4 regions of the Microbulbifer agarilyticus genome follow, and region 1 is predicted to be linked to each of the others. Evidence: predicted binding sites of a transcription regulator. Region 1 holds the regulator's gene; each other region holds the start of a gene.
The links. Region 1 encodes sigma-54, which starts transcription at its own class of promoters, with help from an activator protein. Its sites were predicted from a motif close to TGGCACANNNNTTGCNNT; they were not measured.

Region 1 (3,209 bases):
TCTCCATGCACGGTCGCGCCCGCAAGGGTATTGGCTACCTGCCACAGGAAGCCTCGGTATTCCGGCGCCTGTCGGTACAAGACAACATCATGGCAATTCTGGAGACCCGCAAAGACCTCGACCGCACGCAGCGCAAAGAGCAACTCGAGTCATTGCTGGAAGAGTTCCATATCACGCATATTCGCGAGAGCCTCGGCATGGCACTCTCCGGCGGTGAACGCCGCCGAGTGGAAATAGCGCGCGCACTCGCGACAAACCCTGCATTCGTACTGCTGGACGAACCCTTTGCCGGTGTTGACCCGATCTCCGTCGCCGATATCCAGCAAATCATTCGCCACCTGCGGGATCGCGATATCGGCGTCCTGATCACCGACCACAATGTGCGCGAGACCCTCGACATCTGCGAAATCGCCTACATCGTCAGCGAAGGTCACATCATCGCCTCTGGCAACCCCAGAGACGTCGCCGAAAACAAACGAGTGAAAGATGTGTACCTGGGCCATCAGTTCACGATTTGAGCCTTTTTCAGAAAAGCTTTCCAGAAACCGTGAAAAATAGAGATTTTGATCACGGGAATACACGCTTAACCGGAAGGCGTGACTTTTTCGGCATACTTATTGCTTAACTTGCCCCTTGTCTTCCTACCCTCCCCGGGGTAGTCTGCAGGAAATGAGCCTTATCCCGCCGCCAAAGGAATAAAATTCTTTTCGGTAGGTCATCGCCAGATTTTTCTGCCGGCAAACCTCTATGAAGCAGTCACTCCAGTTAAAACTCGGCACGCAGCTGACAATGACCCCCCAGCTGCAGCAGGCTATTCGCCTGCTGCAATTGTCGACGCTGGATCTGCAACAGGAAATTCAATCCGCACTGGACAGCAACCCGCTGCTCGAGTCAGATTTTGACGAGCACGCCGGCGAGTCCCACCAAGACCAGAACACCCCAGCCCAGCAAGCCGAAGAACGCACCGAGAGCGCACCAGAGCCCCAGGCAGAATCCACCGCCGAGGGGGACTGGAGCAGCGACATCCCCGACGAATTGCCGGTAGATACCCGCTGGGATGACATTTACTCCGGTGGCACCAGCAGCGGGTCGGCGGAAACGGAAGAGTACGCGCTGGAGCAGCGCAACGCGGTCTCCGAAAGCCTGCAGGATCACCTGCTGTGGCAACTGAACCTCACACCACTCACCGACTCGGACAAGCAGATCGGCGAGGCACTCATTGACGCCATCGCCCCGAACGGCTTTCTCGATACCAGCGTGGAAGAATTGGCGGAATCCCTCGAAGTGGATACCGATGAAGTAACCGCGGTCCTCAAGACGATTCAACAGCTTGAACCCGTTGGCTGTGGCGCCCGCGACCTGCGTGAAAGCCTGATCCTGCAGTTGCGTCAGCTACCCGAGGGGACCCCCTGGCTGGAACAGGCGCTGACCGTAGTCGGCCAGCACCTCGATCTGCTGGGCAAACGCGATTTTCGCCAGCTAAGCCGACGCACCCGCCTCAATGAAACACAGCTTGGTGAAGTGATGCGCCTGATTCAGACGCTCACCCCCTACCCCGGTGAAGTCTTTGGCGGCGAGGAGCCACAGTATGTGGTGCCGGACGTCATCGTCACTCGCAAGCAGGATCGCTGGGTAGTGGAGCTAAACCCGGAAACCACCCCCAAGCTGCGCATCAACGACACCTACGCCTCGCTGATCAAGCGAGCTGACAACTCCAGCGAAAACAACTACCTGCGGGACAACCTGCAAGAAGCCCGCTGGTTCCTGAAGAGCCTACAGAGCCGCCACGAGACACTGCTCAAAGTGGCCAGCAGCATCGTGGAAAAACAACAGGGCTTTTTCGAGCAGGGTCCCGAAGCCATGAAACCCATGGTGCTGGCGAATATTGCCGAGACCATCGGCATGCACGAGTCCACCATCTCGCGGGTGACCACCCAGAAGTACATGCTCACCCCCCGGGGCGTATTCGAACTCAAGTATTTCTTCTCCAGCCACGTGAGCACCGACTCCGGTGAAGACGCCTCATCCACCGCCATTCGCGCGCTGATTCGCAAGCTGATCGATGGCGAGCAGCCGCGTAAACCACTATCCGATAACAAGATCACCCAGGAACTGGACTCCCAGGGCATCAAAGTCGCAAGACGCACTGTGGCCAAGTACCGGGAATCCATGGGTATCCCCTCTTCGAGCGAGCGTAAGAGACTGGTCTAACCAAACCGGTCATTTTTCAGCGAAAACTTGCCTCGCATACTGACTACTTCGAGCCCTGAAAGCAGTATTCCGCACAACCAATAGCCCTGCGCCGAGTGTATCCTTCCATTCTGACGCACTTCCTAGTAGGGTTGCCGCCCTGAGCGGGGGTGCGACAGGATTCGTGTTGTACCCAATAAGGAGAAATCCATGCAGATCAATATCAGTGGTCACCATGTAGAAGTTACTCCGGCCATTCGCGATTACTGCCTGACCAAACTGGACAAGCTCTCCCGCCACAACGACCTCGTCAACAATGCACAGGTCACTCTGTCTGTCGACAAACTCACTCAGAAAGCCGAGGCCTTAGTGCACGTAAACGGCAACAAGGATATTTTTGCCGACTCGGAATCTGACGATATGTACGCAGCGATCGATTCGCTCACGGACAAGCTCGACCGTCAGCTGCTGAAACACAAAGAGAAGTTACGCAGTCACCGCTAGTCTCAGTACTTGGAGTACCCAAGAGCAACGGCTGACTTGCACCGCTAGATCATCTGTACGTTATGACATTGGAAGCATTACTCTCTCCCCGCCTGAGTCTTTGCCACCTGGCTGGGAGTAGCAAGAAGAAGCTGTTGCTCAATATCGCCCAGGCGATCTCTGAACAGTTCCCCGAGCTGGATGCCGACACGGTATTCAGTCAGCTGGTCGCCCGTGAACGACTGGGATCCACCGGTATTGGCGAAGGGGTCGCCATCCCCCACTGCCGCCTGCCCGGCTGCGAAAAGCCGATCGGAGTGCTGTGCACCACCTCCCCTGCGGTAGACTTCGATGCCATCGACCGGCAGCCCGTGGACCTGTTGTTTGCGCTGCTCGTCCCCGACGATTCAGAGCAGGAGCACCTCGATACCCTGGCGGAAATTGCCGCGCTATTCAGCGACAGCCGGGTGCGGGAAAAATTACGTGACGCCACCACCAGCGACGAGCTCTACGCGCTGGCCATTAACAGCGCTGCA
Region 2 (3,209 bases), 440 kb from region 1:
CGCTGCAACTGCGCATCCAACTGGCGCAGGCGCGGGCCATCGTTCCACAGTACCCGTACGTGTTGTGGCAGGATACTGAACTGCTTCAGTGCGTCGCGGTACTGGGATTCATCGGCGCGGTCGAGGCCAATAACAATCTCGGAAAGGTAGGGAACCTCGGCCAGAATTTTGAGAATTTTTGGGAGTGCCTCGCCCTCCAGTTCAGAGTAGAGCGACGGCAGCAACAGCGACATGGGGCGGTGCTTCGCAAAGCGAATAAGATCCGCCTCCATATCTTCCAGGCTGCGATTGGAAAGATTGTGCAGGGTTGTGATATCGCCATTTTGAAAAAAATCGGTCACAGTATTTTCCTGTTATTGTGCAGTTTTAAATTCTGTTGCGAGAAGCTTCTGGATTGCATCCGCCCATCCTTGCGGGCCGGTATTTTGTGTGACGGCCAGAAACGGGTGGTCTTCGAGCGTGGGCGGGGCATGGGTTGGCGAGCGCACAATGATGGCAATGTCGGCAACCTTGAGCATGTCCAGGTCGTTGGGGCCGTCACCACTGCCGATCAATTTGCAGGGGTGATCGCTGTGCTGTTGATAAATTCGTTGCAGTAACTGCGTTGCATGTCCCTTGTCTGTCTGGCCGAGCACGTGCAGAAAGCGTCCGCCCTGGAGCGTGGCTAAGCCGGCGGCCTCAACGCGGTTGATAAACGCCGCTTTTTCTTGTTCCGTACCCTGCCACAGTAGCGGTTCCGAATAATGGCGGGAATTTGCCTGCTCGGCCTGTGCGTGACTTAACCCGGTTGCCGCGACGATTGCATCGGTACTGGCGGCGGCGAAATTTAAGTAGGGGGCACCGTGGTGTTCGCGGTCCTGCGCCAGAAAGTCGAGGATAGACTGGCGGCGAGCTCCTGGCTCCAGAACCCAGTAGCCGGATTCCTCCTGTGCAGACTCGGGTTTTTGCGGGAAGTAACCAGACGGAATAAAAATCGCGGAACCGTTTTCTACGATAAACGGATGGTGGTTGTGCAGTGTGCCGCGCAGCGTCAGCATCTCGTCGCGCGTTTTACTGCTGTTGAGAATCACAGGGATGTTTGCGTTTTCCAGATGTTGCAGTGCGGCATCGGCTGGTTGGTGAGAGTAGGTAAAGTGGTCCAGCAGGGTGCCGTCGAGGTCACTGGCGACCAGCCACTGGGTGTGTGCTCTCTCTGGTTTGCTCATTCGCTTCCAATCTTTTGCGCTTATTATCGACACGTAAAAGCGTGCCTTCTATTTTGATAATCCAAAAATAGTGCCAGCCACCTGAAAAATGAGGGATTGCACCGCTTCAGAGCAGGTGATTGGCGCGTATTTTTCTTAGTTGTTAGAAAACTGCCCGGTGTATAAGGATCTTTGCACCAAGTTGGTGGGGTGGAATAGGGAGGAAATTCGTTTGGCACCAGAAGGGGGCATGAGTAGATGTTGATAAAAGAGGCGCAACCTTGGCACTGTCCCGTTGGGGGAGGTGCTCAAGGTTGCGCCTGTCGAAAGCTACACGCTATCCCCTACTAAAAGCTCGCAGAGGGAGTCGAGTTTTGCCCCGAGGTAAAGGTGTTGTTGGAACCACTTTGCCACTCGATACCGGCGTTGGGGTTCTGTTCCTCACGCTTCAGGCATTTCCACTCCACTGACTGGTTAGTGGGCAAATTGATTGAACCGTTCCAGGTCGGGTAGCTGTTGGGGTCAAGTTTTTGCGCATTGGCGGGATCCCAGTTGCCAAGCTCATCGAGATTCCCAACCACATACACACTTTGCCCCCAGTATGTGTAGCCGTTATGGCAGGTGAACGCAGTCTCAACAGGGCTGCCACCTGAACTGCTGCCACCGCTCGAGCCACTTCCAGAACCACTTCCAGAGGAAGACCCTCCACTTGAACCAGTGCAATCGGTGCATACATCGCCCACGCGCGCCCCCACATGAATTGCAGACGCGTTGCGATAGTAAACGCTAAAGTTGGCGTTACCACTGGTGTCCACGGTGATGGTAGGGCCGCTGCAGGATCCATTGGCCGCATCAAAGTCCCCATGAATGATGTCGCAGTACTCTCCTGCCGGCATGCCCGTCTGGAAACTGCGGTTGAGGTCACTCCCCTCCATGTTCACGACTACGAAGCCGAGTCCGCCACGGCCCCATGCGAGTTGGTGATTGCCATTGTCCCAGTAATTGGTGATACCCCAGTGCGCAACGGTATGGTTCCGAAAGCCCACCATGTTGGCGATCTCGCGGTCGCGGTGTTCACATAACCAGCCGTTGCTACAACTGCTTGCGCCATGTGATGGCGGGCCCTGGTCATGGTGGTGCCAGTCATAGCTCGACATTACCTTCGGGTAACCATACGGCCAGCCCAGCATAAAGACATGAGCCATTTTGTTGGCGTTGTTTCCGTCTTTATGGGTAATGGTGTTTTCAGTGTTCTGGCGCTGGTTATCGTGGTTGGCAACAAACACGACCGCATCGGAACTCGGGAGCCAGCCTTGCCAGTTGCCGATATTGCTGATCTCTTTCAGCGGCGCTCGCAGCTTGAAGTAGTGCCCCATTGTATTGGTGAAGTTGAATTCCGTTACATCTCCGATCCAGTTGTAATGGGACGGTTGCACAGGTTCTCCACCGGCACCGATCACTTCTTGGAAAATATATGGGTTACCGGTCAAACGGTTTTTGATCCCGTTAATATCCGATGCCGGCATATGCTTGGCGGCATCAATACGGAAACCGGCCACGCCGAGGTTGGTCAGGTCATTCAGGTAGTCGGCAATTTTCTGCTGCACATAGTTCGATCCGGTTTTCAGGTCATTCAGGCCAACAAGGTCGCAATTCTGAATCGACCAGGCGTCTCCATAGTTTATGTCGGACGTACAGTTGTGGAAGTCGTTGGGGCCGTAGGGTACTTCCGGAAAGTATCTATCCCAGGCCGCCATATGGTTTATTACTGCGTCTACATAAATATCCACACCAACCGCCTTGCAGCGGTTAACCATATTTTGAAATTGCGCACGGCTGCCGGAGCGACCCTCAATCTGGTAACTCACCGGCTGGTAACGGGTCCACCACTGGCTGCCGCCAATGGATTTTTGTGGGGGGGATACCTGCACCGCAGAAAACCCCTTAGGGCCAAGTACATTCTCGCACTCTGCGGCAATGTCATCCCATTGCCATTCGAACAGGTGGACGAAGGCCGTCCTCGGA
Region 3 (3,209 bases), 830 kb from region 1:
CAACTCTTTACCGGTACCGGACTCACCATTGATCAATACCGTGATGTTCGAGTGCGACAGGCGGCCAATCGCGCGGAAAACCTCCTGCATGGCCGGCGCTTCACCAATAATTTCTTTGTTGCCGATACCATTTTCGATCACTACCGACTCTTCCGGCTGCTGCTCGTTGGCCAGCGCCAGCGCGCGGCGGGTAACCGCTACGGCCTCATCCACATCAAAGGGCTTGGGCAGGTATTCGAAGGCACCGCCCTGATAGGCGGCAACCGCGCTGTCGAGATCCGAGTGCGCGGTCATGATGATGATCGGTAGGTTGGGGCGTTCCGCCTGGAAACGCTGCAGCAGCTTGAAGCCATCGGACCCCGGCATGCGGATATCGCTGATCACAACATCCGGCGATTCGCTATAGAAGTCATCCAGCGCCCGGTCACCATTCTCGTAACAGGTCGTGTCAATGCCGGCGCGGGATAGCGCGCGCTCGAGCACCCAGCGGATTGAACGGTCGTCATCAATGATCCAAACACGGTTGTTCATAGTAATTTTCCGGCCTGCGTTCCAAGTCAAAAATCTGTGCGTATACGATTCTGTCGCAGCTACTCCGATGCCAGCGGCAGATAAATCTGAAATTCAGTTTGCCCGGGCTCGCTCTCACATTTAATGAGCCCCCGGTGCTGGTTAATAATCTGCTGCGAAAGGGACAGTCCCAGTCCGGTTCCCTCCGCGCGCCCCGAAATCATCGGGTAGAAAATACGCTCGCGGATGTCCTCCGGTATGCCCGGCCCGTTATCCACCACATCGATGCGACACACCAGCGAACAGTGGCGGCGGCCGATAGTGAACTGGCGCTGCACCCGGGTGCGGATCATCAGGCTGCCCTTACCGAGGCCAATGCTCTCGGCGATGGCCTGCATGGCATTGCGGGCAATATTCAGTACCGCCTGGATCAGCTGCTCGCTGTCGGCGGGGATGTCCGGAATCGACGGGTCGTAGTCCCTCTCGATAATCAGTGCGCCGCTGCACTCTGCCTCGATCAACTGCGCTACCCGCTCGGTAATGGTGTGTACATTTACCGGCTGCAGTTCGACCGGCTTGCGCGGCCCCAGCATGCGGTCCACCAGATTGCGCAGGCGGTCCGCCTCTTCGATGATGATCTGGGTGTACTCACCCAAGCCGTCGTCATCCAGCTCTTTCAATTCTGTTTGCAGTAACTGTGCCGCCCCGCGAATACCACCCAGTGGATTCTTCACCTCGTGCGCCATGCCGCGCACCAGATTGCGGGTAGTCTCCTGCGCGGAAAGCAGTGCGTCTTCGCGGGCAATGCGCAGCAGGCGATCCATGGACTGCACTTCCAGCAGCAACAGCCCGAGGTCCGGCAGCGGGGTTACCGAGTAGTCGACGGTACACTCTTCCAGGTTGTGCAACAGCCACAGGGCACGGCGTACCGTGTACTTCTCACCACTGGCGAGAGACGCCCGCAACGCCTCGAGTGCCGCCGGATTTTCTCGCACCACCTCTTCCAGTGGCTGGCCACTGGCGCGCGCATTGGAAACCGCTATCAGGTTTTCCGCAGCGGAATTCAGGTAGCAGAGCGCCAGCTTGTCATCGAGCACCAATACGGCCGAGGTGAGGTTATCCAGCAGCAGGCGTAACTGACGATCGTTGAGCATTCCAGCTTCCGAGGTTGAGGCGTTAAATGTCGCGATGTTGTTCACTTGTCCGATTCGCCTATTGGGAGTGCAAGAAGCAAACCAAAATGGCGCAAAAAATCGATGAAAGAGAATGAATTAGAGGGCACTGGCGGCGTCGGCCACCGGTGCGCGCACCATTATTGTGCATTGAGTGAAAAATAGCCAATTTGGCTGTTCATTGCGGGGCACGGAGGTGCTAAGGGACCAAGCAAGGTGCGGCAGAGAAGACGAGCGGACCAGAGCGTCAGGGTGGCGCACCGCATAGAACAGGGTGCACCACGGAGGAGAGGGGCGTATCAGCGCGGCTGGGGGCTGGGCGGCTTCGCGATACCGGGGACCTGCGGTGCCTTCGGCATTTGTGGCGCCTGCTGGGCGGGGAAATCGGGAACCTGTCCACCCGGTCGCTTCACATGGACCTGAATGGTTTGCGACTGCGCCAACGGCTGGCCAGTGGCGCTATACAGCACCGCCTGGATGGTATGGGTACCGCGCTCCAGCGCGGAGATGTCCAGGCTGTTGGTGGATGAACCGCCGCTCCAGCGCTGGCCGTCGATGACCGCGAAAAAACGGTAACCATCCCGCGGCACCGGATTCAGGGCCACCTGCAGCACGATAAAGCGCTGGCCGGGAGGGATGGTTGCATCATCCGCCGGACTGACAATGGCAAAACTGATGGGGCCCAGGTCTTCGCGCTGGCGCTCATCGCCGGAGCGCGGAGATAGCTTGCGCGTGGGCAGCGCACTTTTCGGTGCAATGGGCTGCACATTGATTGGCCCAATCTCAATCTTTTCCACCTTCTCGCCCGCCGGTGCGGTGTCGCTGAAAGTCACGCGGCCGTCGGGTCCGACGATTTTATAGACGGAGCCATTACCACTACTACTAGAGCCAGAGCCACCCTTGGTGGTGTCGGACTTGTCCTGGGCGCTCGCGGTGGCAATCAGCAGTGCCGCCAGTGGCACCGCAAGCAACGCGGTCAGTTTGATCATGGGCGCTCCCGCAATCGTGTTTTCAACCTACCTATTTAGTAAGGCTAGTGTACTCGTGAACCCGGGCGCGACGTAAAGCGCCTGTGCACAAAAGAGCCATAAAAAGCCCATAAAAAAAGCCCACACCGCAAGGTGTGGGCTTTCTCGTCATCTTTGCGCCGTTCTCACCAATCTCCCGGAGGAAAATCGGCGGCGGCGCGCTGATGATACCTGCTTATACGGAATAGTACAGGTCGAACTCAACCGGGTGAGTGGTCATGTTCACACGCTGAACTTCTTCACGCTTCAGGTCGATGTACGCATCGATCGCGTCGTCGGTGAATACGCCACCTTCGGTCAGGAACGCGCGGTCCTGATCAAGTGCGTCCAGAGCCTGTTCCAGGCTGGAAGCAACGGTCGGGTACTCGGCCAGCTCTTCCGCCGGCAGATCGTACAGATCCTTGTCCGCAGCGTCGCCAGGGTGGATCTTGTTCTTAACGCCGTCGAGGCCAGCCATCAGCAGAGCGGCGAAGGCCAGGTACGGGTTAGCGGTCGGATC
Region 4 (3,209 bases), 2.1 Mb from region 1:
ACGTGGTGCGCATGAACGTGCCAGAGACCGGCACCTGCATGGTCGAAGACCTGCTGCGCGGTACCATCGAAATTGACTGGGCGCAGGTAGATGCGCAGATCCTGCTCAAGTCCGACGGTATGCCCACCTACCACCTCGCCAACGTGGTAGACGACCACCTGATGGAAATCACCCATGTACTGCGCGGCGAGGAGTGGATTAACTCCGCACCCAAGCACAAGCTACTGTACGAATACTTTGGTTGGGATATGCCGGTGCTGTGCCACCTGCCACTGTTGCGCAACCCGGACAAAACCAAACTGTCCAAGCGCAAAAACCCCACCTCCATCCTGTACTACAAGCGCGCCGGCTTTATGCCAGAAGCGCTGCTCAACTACCTCGGCCGCATGGGGTGGTCCATGCCGGACGAGAGCGAGAAGTTCACCCTGGACGAAATGCTCAAGCACTTCGACATCCAGCGCGTCTCCCTTGGTGGCCCTGTATTCGATGTGGAAAAACTGAGCTGGCTGAACGGCCTGTGGATCCGTGAGCTGGAAGACGCGCAACTGGCAGACCGCCTGCAGAAGTGGCTGCTGAACCGCGACAACCTGCTTAAGGTACTGCCCCACGCGAAGGGCCGTATGGAAACCTTCGGTGACTTTATGCCGCTGGTCAGCTTCCTCGCTGCTGGCAGTCTCGGCCTCACCGAAGAGAGCTTCGCCGGCAACAAGATGGAATTGGACGACCAGAAGAAGCTGCTGCAATTCGCCCTGTGGCGCCTGGAAGCCCTGCGCACCTGGAACAAGGAAAACATCTTTGCCGCGGTCAAAGAGCTGTCTACCCAGATGGGCATCAAGCTCAAAGACTTCAATGCGCCGCTGTTCGTCGCCATTAGCGGAACTACCGCGTCCTTCTCAGTTATGGATGCCATGGACCTGCTGGGCGCCGACCTCAGCCGCGCCCGCCTGCGCCAGGCCATCGACGTGCTTGGCGGTGCCGGTAAAAAGGTGCTGAAGCGCTGGGAAAAGGAATACAACAGCTTGGCCTAAATGTATTTCCTGAAAGGCAGTGGATAAAAAGTGCCGCTCTCTGTACAGAGTGGCATTTTTTTTGCCTAACTAATTACTGAATGGCCTTGGTGCCAAAAGTAAAAGATTTGTATCAGAATGAAACGTTATGTGACAGTTGTCACATTTGGGGTGTAGAATCGCGCACACCTAAGGGGCTAAGGATCTAGCCGAGAAGTAAATTAAAGACACAAGGACACACTTATGACCGCAGTAAAAAAGGCCGTTATACCGGTTGCGGGTTTGGGGACCCGGATGTTGCCTGCAACTAAGGCAATTCCAAAAGAGATGTTGCCGATAGTGGATAAGCCACTTATCCAGTATGTAGTGAACGAGGCAGTAAAGGCTGGTGTAAAGGAGATTGTGCTGGTAACTCACGCCAGTAAAAACGCCATCACTAACCATTTCGATACTTCATTCGAGCTGGAAGCGCAGTTAGAAAATCGCCTGAAGCGACAGCTTCTGGACGAGGTGCGCGCCATTATTCCGCGTGATGTCACGGTTATTTCTGTACGTCAGGCTGAGGCAAAAGGTCTTGGTCATGCCATTGCCTGCGCGCGCCCGGTCGTGGGTGACAATCCATTTGCGGTTTTACTGCCAGATGTTCTTGTTGACGAATACGCTGCAGACCTCACTTCCTCGAACCTTGCCGCCATGGTGCGTAATTTTGAGCAAACGGGTGCCAGCCAAATCATGGTTGAATCTGTGGAGTGGGAAGACGTCAGTAAATATGGTGTCGTGGACTGCCTGGGTGCCGACCTCAAAGTGGGTGGGGTAGCCAAGATCGACGGCATGGTGGAAAAGCCCAGTGTTGATGCTGCACCTTCCAATATGGCTGTTGTGGGGCGCTATGTCCTTCCTGCGGAAATCTGGACTCTGCTGGAAAAAACCCAGCCGGGCGCTGGTGGTGAGATTCAGTTAACCGATGCCATTGATGAGTTGTTGAAGGTACAAAATGTTGACGCCTACCGTATCGTTGGTCACAGCCATGATTGCGGTAATAAGCTCGGTTACATGAAAGCCCAGTTTGAATACGGCTTGCATCACCCTGAGATTGGTGTGGGGCTGCAGAAGTTTCTGGGGCAGCAGAAAACAAAGGCAGGGGCCGAGGCCTGAGCCGGTTAGGGCTGGGCGGGTGTTGGGGCAGCGGCTGACCCAGCATCCATTGAGAGTGGTAGGAGAGTGCTCCTTATTACGCTCTAACTAATTGATTGAAAAGTTGTTTTTCTGGTTGACACCCGAGGCGGCGCTGTTAAAATGCGCCTCGCTTTCGGGGGAAACTCAAGTAAGAAGGCAATTTTGGGGCTATAGCTCAGCTGGGAGAGCGCAACACTGGCAGTGTTGAGGTCAGCGGTTCGATCCCGCTTAGCTCCACCAAATCAAAAAGGCCGCATCCGCAAGGGTGTGGCCTTTTTTCGTTTGAGCTTTTATGTCGGTGTTACATGCCGTAGCAAAATTACAGATGATTACAGTGGCGTCTTTGGGTAGAATTTTGCGCCATAAAGCTTAGACGTGTGTCACATTACCTGTCCTGTGGTCCCTATTTTGTTGGGGGCATAGATTAATGCGTTATTTTGGGGTGGGGCTGTGCGGTAGTTTTTACGTCGGTCTCAAGTTCAACAGAAAAATTACAAATGCAGCCAGTAGTTCAGCGCAACCCGTGGCAGATCCAGCGGGACGTCATTCATGCGCTCTTAGTGCGTGAAATGAAGACCCGCTTTGGTAAGTGGCGTCTTGGTTACGCGTGGATGCTGCTGGAGCCAGCTATGCACATTATGCTGCTGGCAGCTATCTTCAGTTTTTTTGGGCGAGAGTTCTACCCAGGCATTCCTACCTTGCTATTTATGTTGGGTGGAATTGCACCATTTCTTTGCTTTGGTAATTGTTTTGGTAAGGGGGTGGCTGCGGTCGAATCCAATCGAGGTTTGTTCAACTACCGCCAATTGCGTCCGTTCGATGCGGTGCTCACTCGGGTGCTGCTCGAGTTTGCTATTTATCTGTTTAGCCTTGTCGCGTTGCTCACGGTACTGGCGTGGTTTGGGGTGGTTGTGCCCTTTGGGAATTTCCTCCTACTGGTTGGCATCAATATTTTGTTTTTTGCTTTCTGCCTCGGGGTCAGTTTAGTGATGTGCGTAGTCGGGTCGAGGTTGCCCGAGGTGGCAA

Region 2: Mag101_RS11480 (HAD-IIB family hydrolase) is a predicted target of sigma-54. The motif match lies at 1,264-1,281, and genes of this name have one in related genera.
Region 3: glnL (nitrogen regulation protein NR(II)) is a predicted target of sigma-54. The motif match lies at 1,731-1,748, and genes of this name have one in related genera.
Region 4: galU (UTP--glucose-1-phosphate uridylyltransferase GalU) is a predicted target of sigma-54. The motif match lies at 1,079-1,096, and genes of this name have one in related genera.

The regions. Positions count from the first base shown of each region.
Region 1 is NZ_CP019650.1:3,206,453-3,209,661, forward strand. Features, by position in the region: gene lptB (LPS export ABC transporter ATP-binding protein) at 1-518, shown strand, start outside; gene Mag101_RS13415 (RNA polymerase factor sigma-54) at 748-2,211, shown strand; gene hpf (ribosome hibernation-promoting factor, HPF/YfiA family) at 2,401-2,694, shown strand; gene ptsN (PTS IIA-like nitrogen regulatory protein PtsN) at 2,757-3,209, shown strand, end outside.
Region 2 is NZ_CP019650.1:2,770,318-2,773,526, reverse strand. Features, by position in the region: gene Mag101_RS11485 (glycosyl transferase) at 1-341, opposite strand, end outside; gene Mag101_RS11480 (HAD-IIB family hydrolase) at 354-1,205, opposite strand; gene Mag101_RS11475 (carbohydrate-binding module family 20 domain-containing protein) at 1,532-3,209, opposite strand, start outside.
Region 3 is NZ_CP019650.1:4,041,290-4,044,498, forward strand. Features, by position in the region: gene glnG (nitrogen regulation protein NR(I)) at 1-537, opposite strand, end outside; gene glnL (nitrogen regulation protein NR(II)) at 591-1,664, opposite strand; gene Mag101_RS16765 (DUF4124 domain-containing protein) at 1,982-2,671, opposite strand; gene glnA (glutamate--ammonia ligase) at 2,886-3,209, opposite strand, start outside.
Region 4 is NZ_CP019650.1:1,026,967-1,030,175, forward strand. Features, by position in the region: gene gltX (glutamate--tRNA ligase) at 1-1,028, shown strand, start outside; gene galU (UTP--glucose-1-phosphate uridylyltransferase GalU) at 1,251-2,162, shown strand; tRNA gene Mag101_RS04200 (tRNA-Ala) at 2,348-2,423, shown strand; gene Mag101_RS04205 (ABC transporter permease) at 2,681-3,209, shown strand, end outside.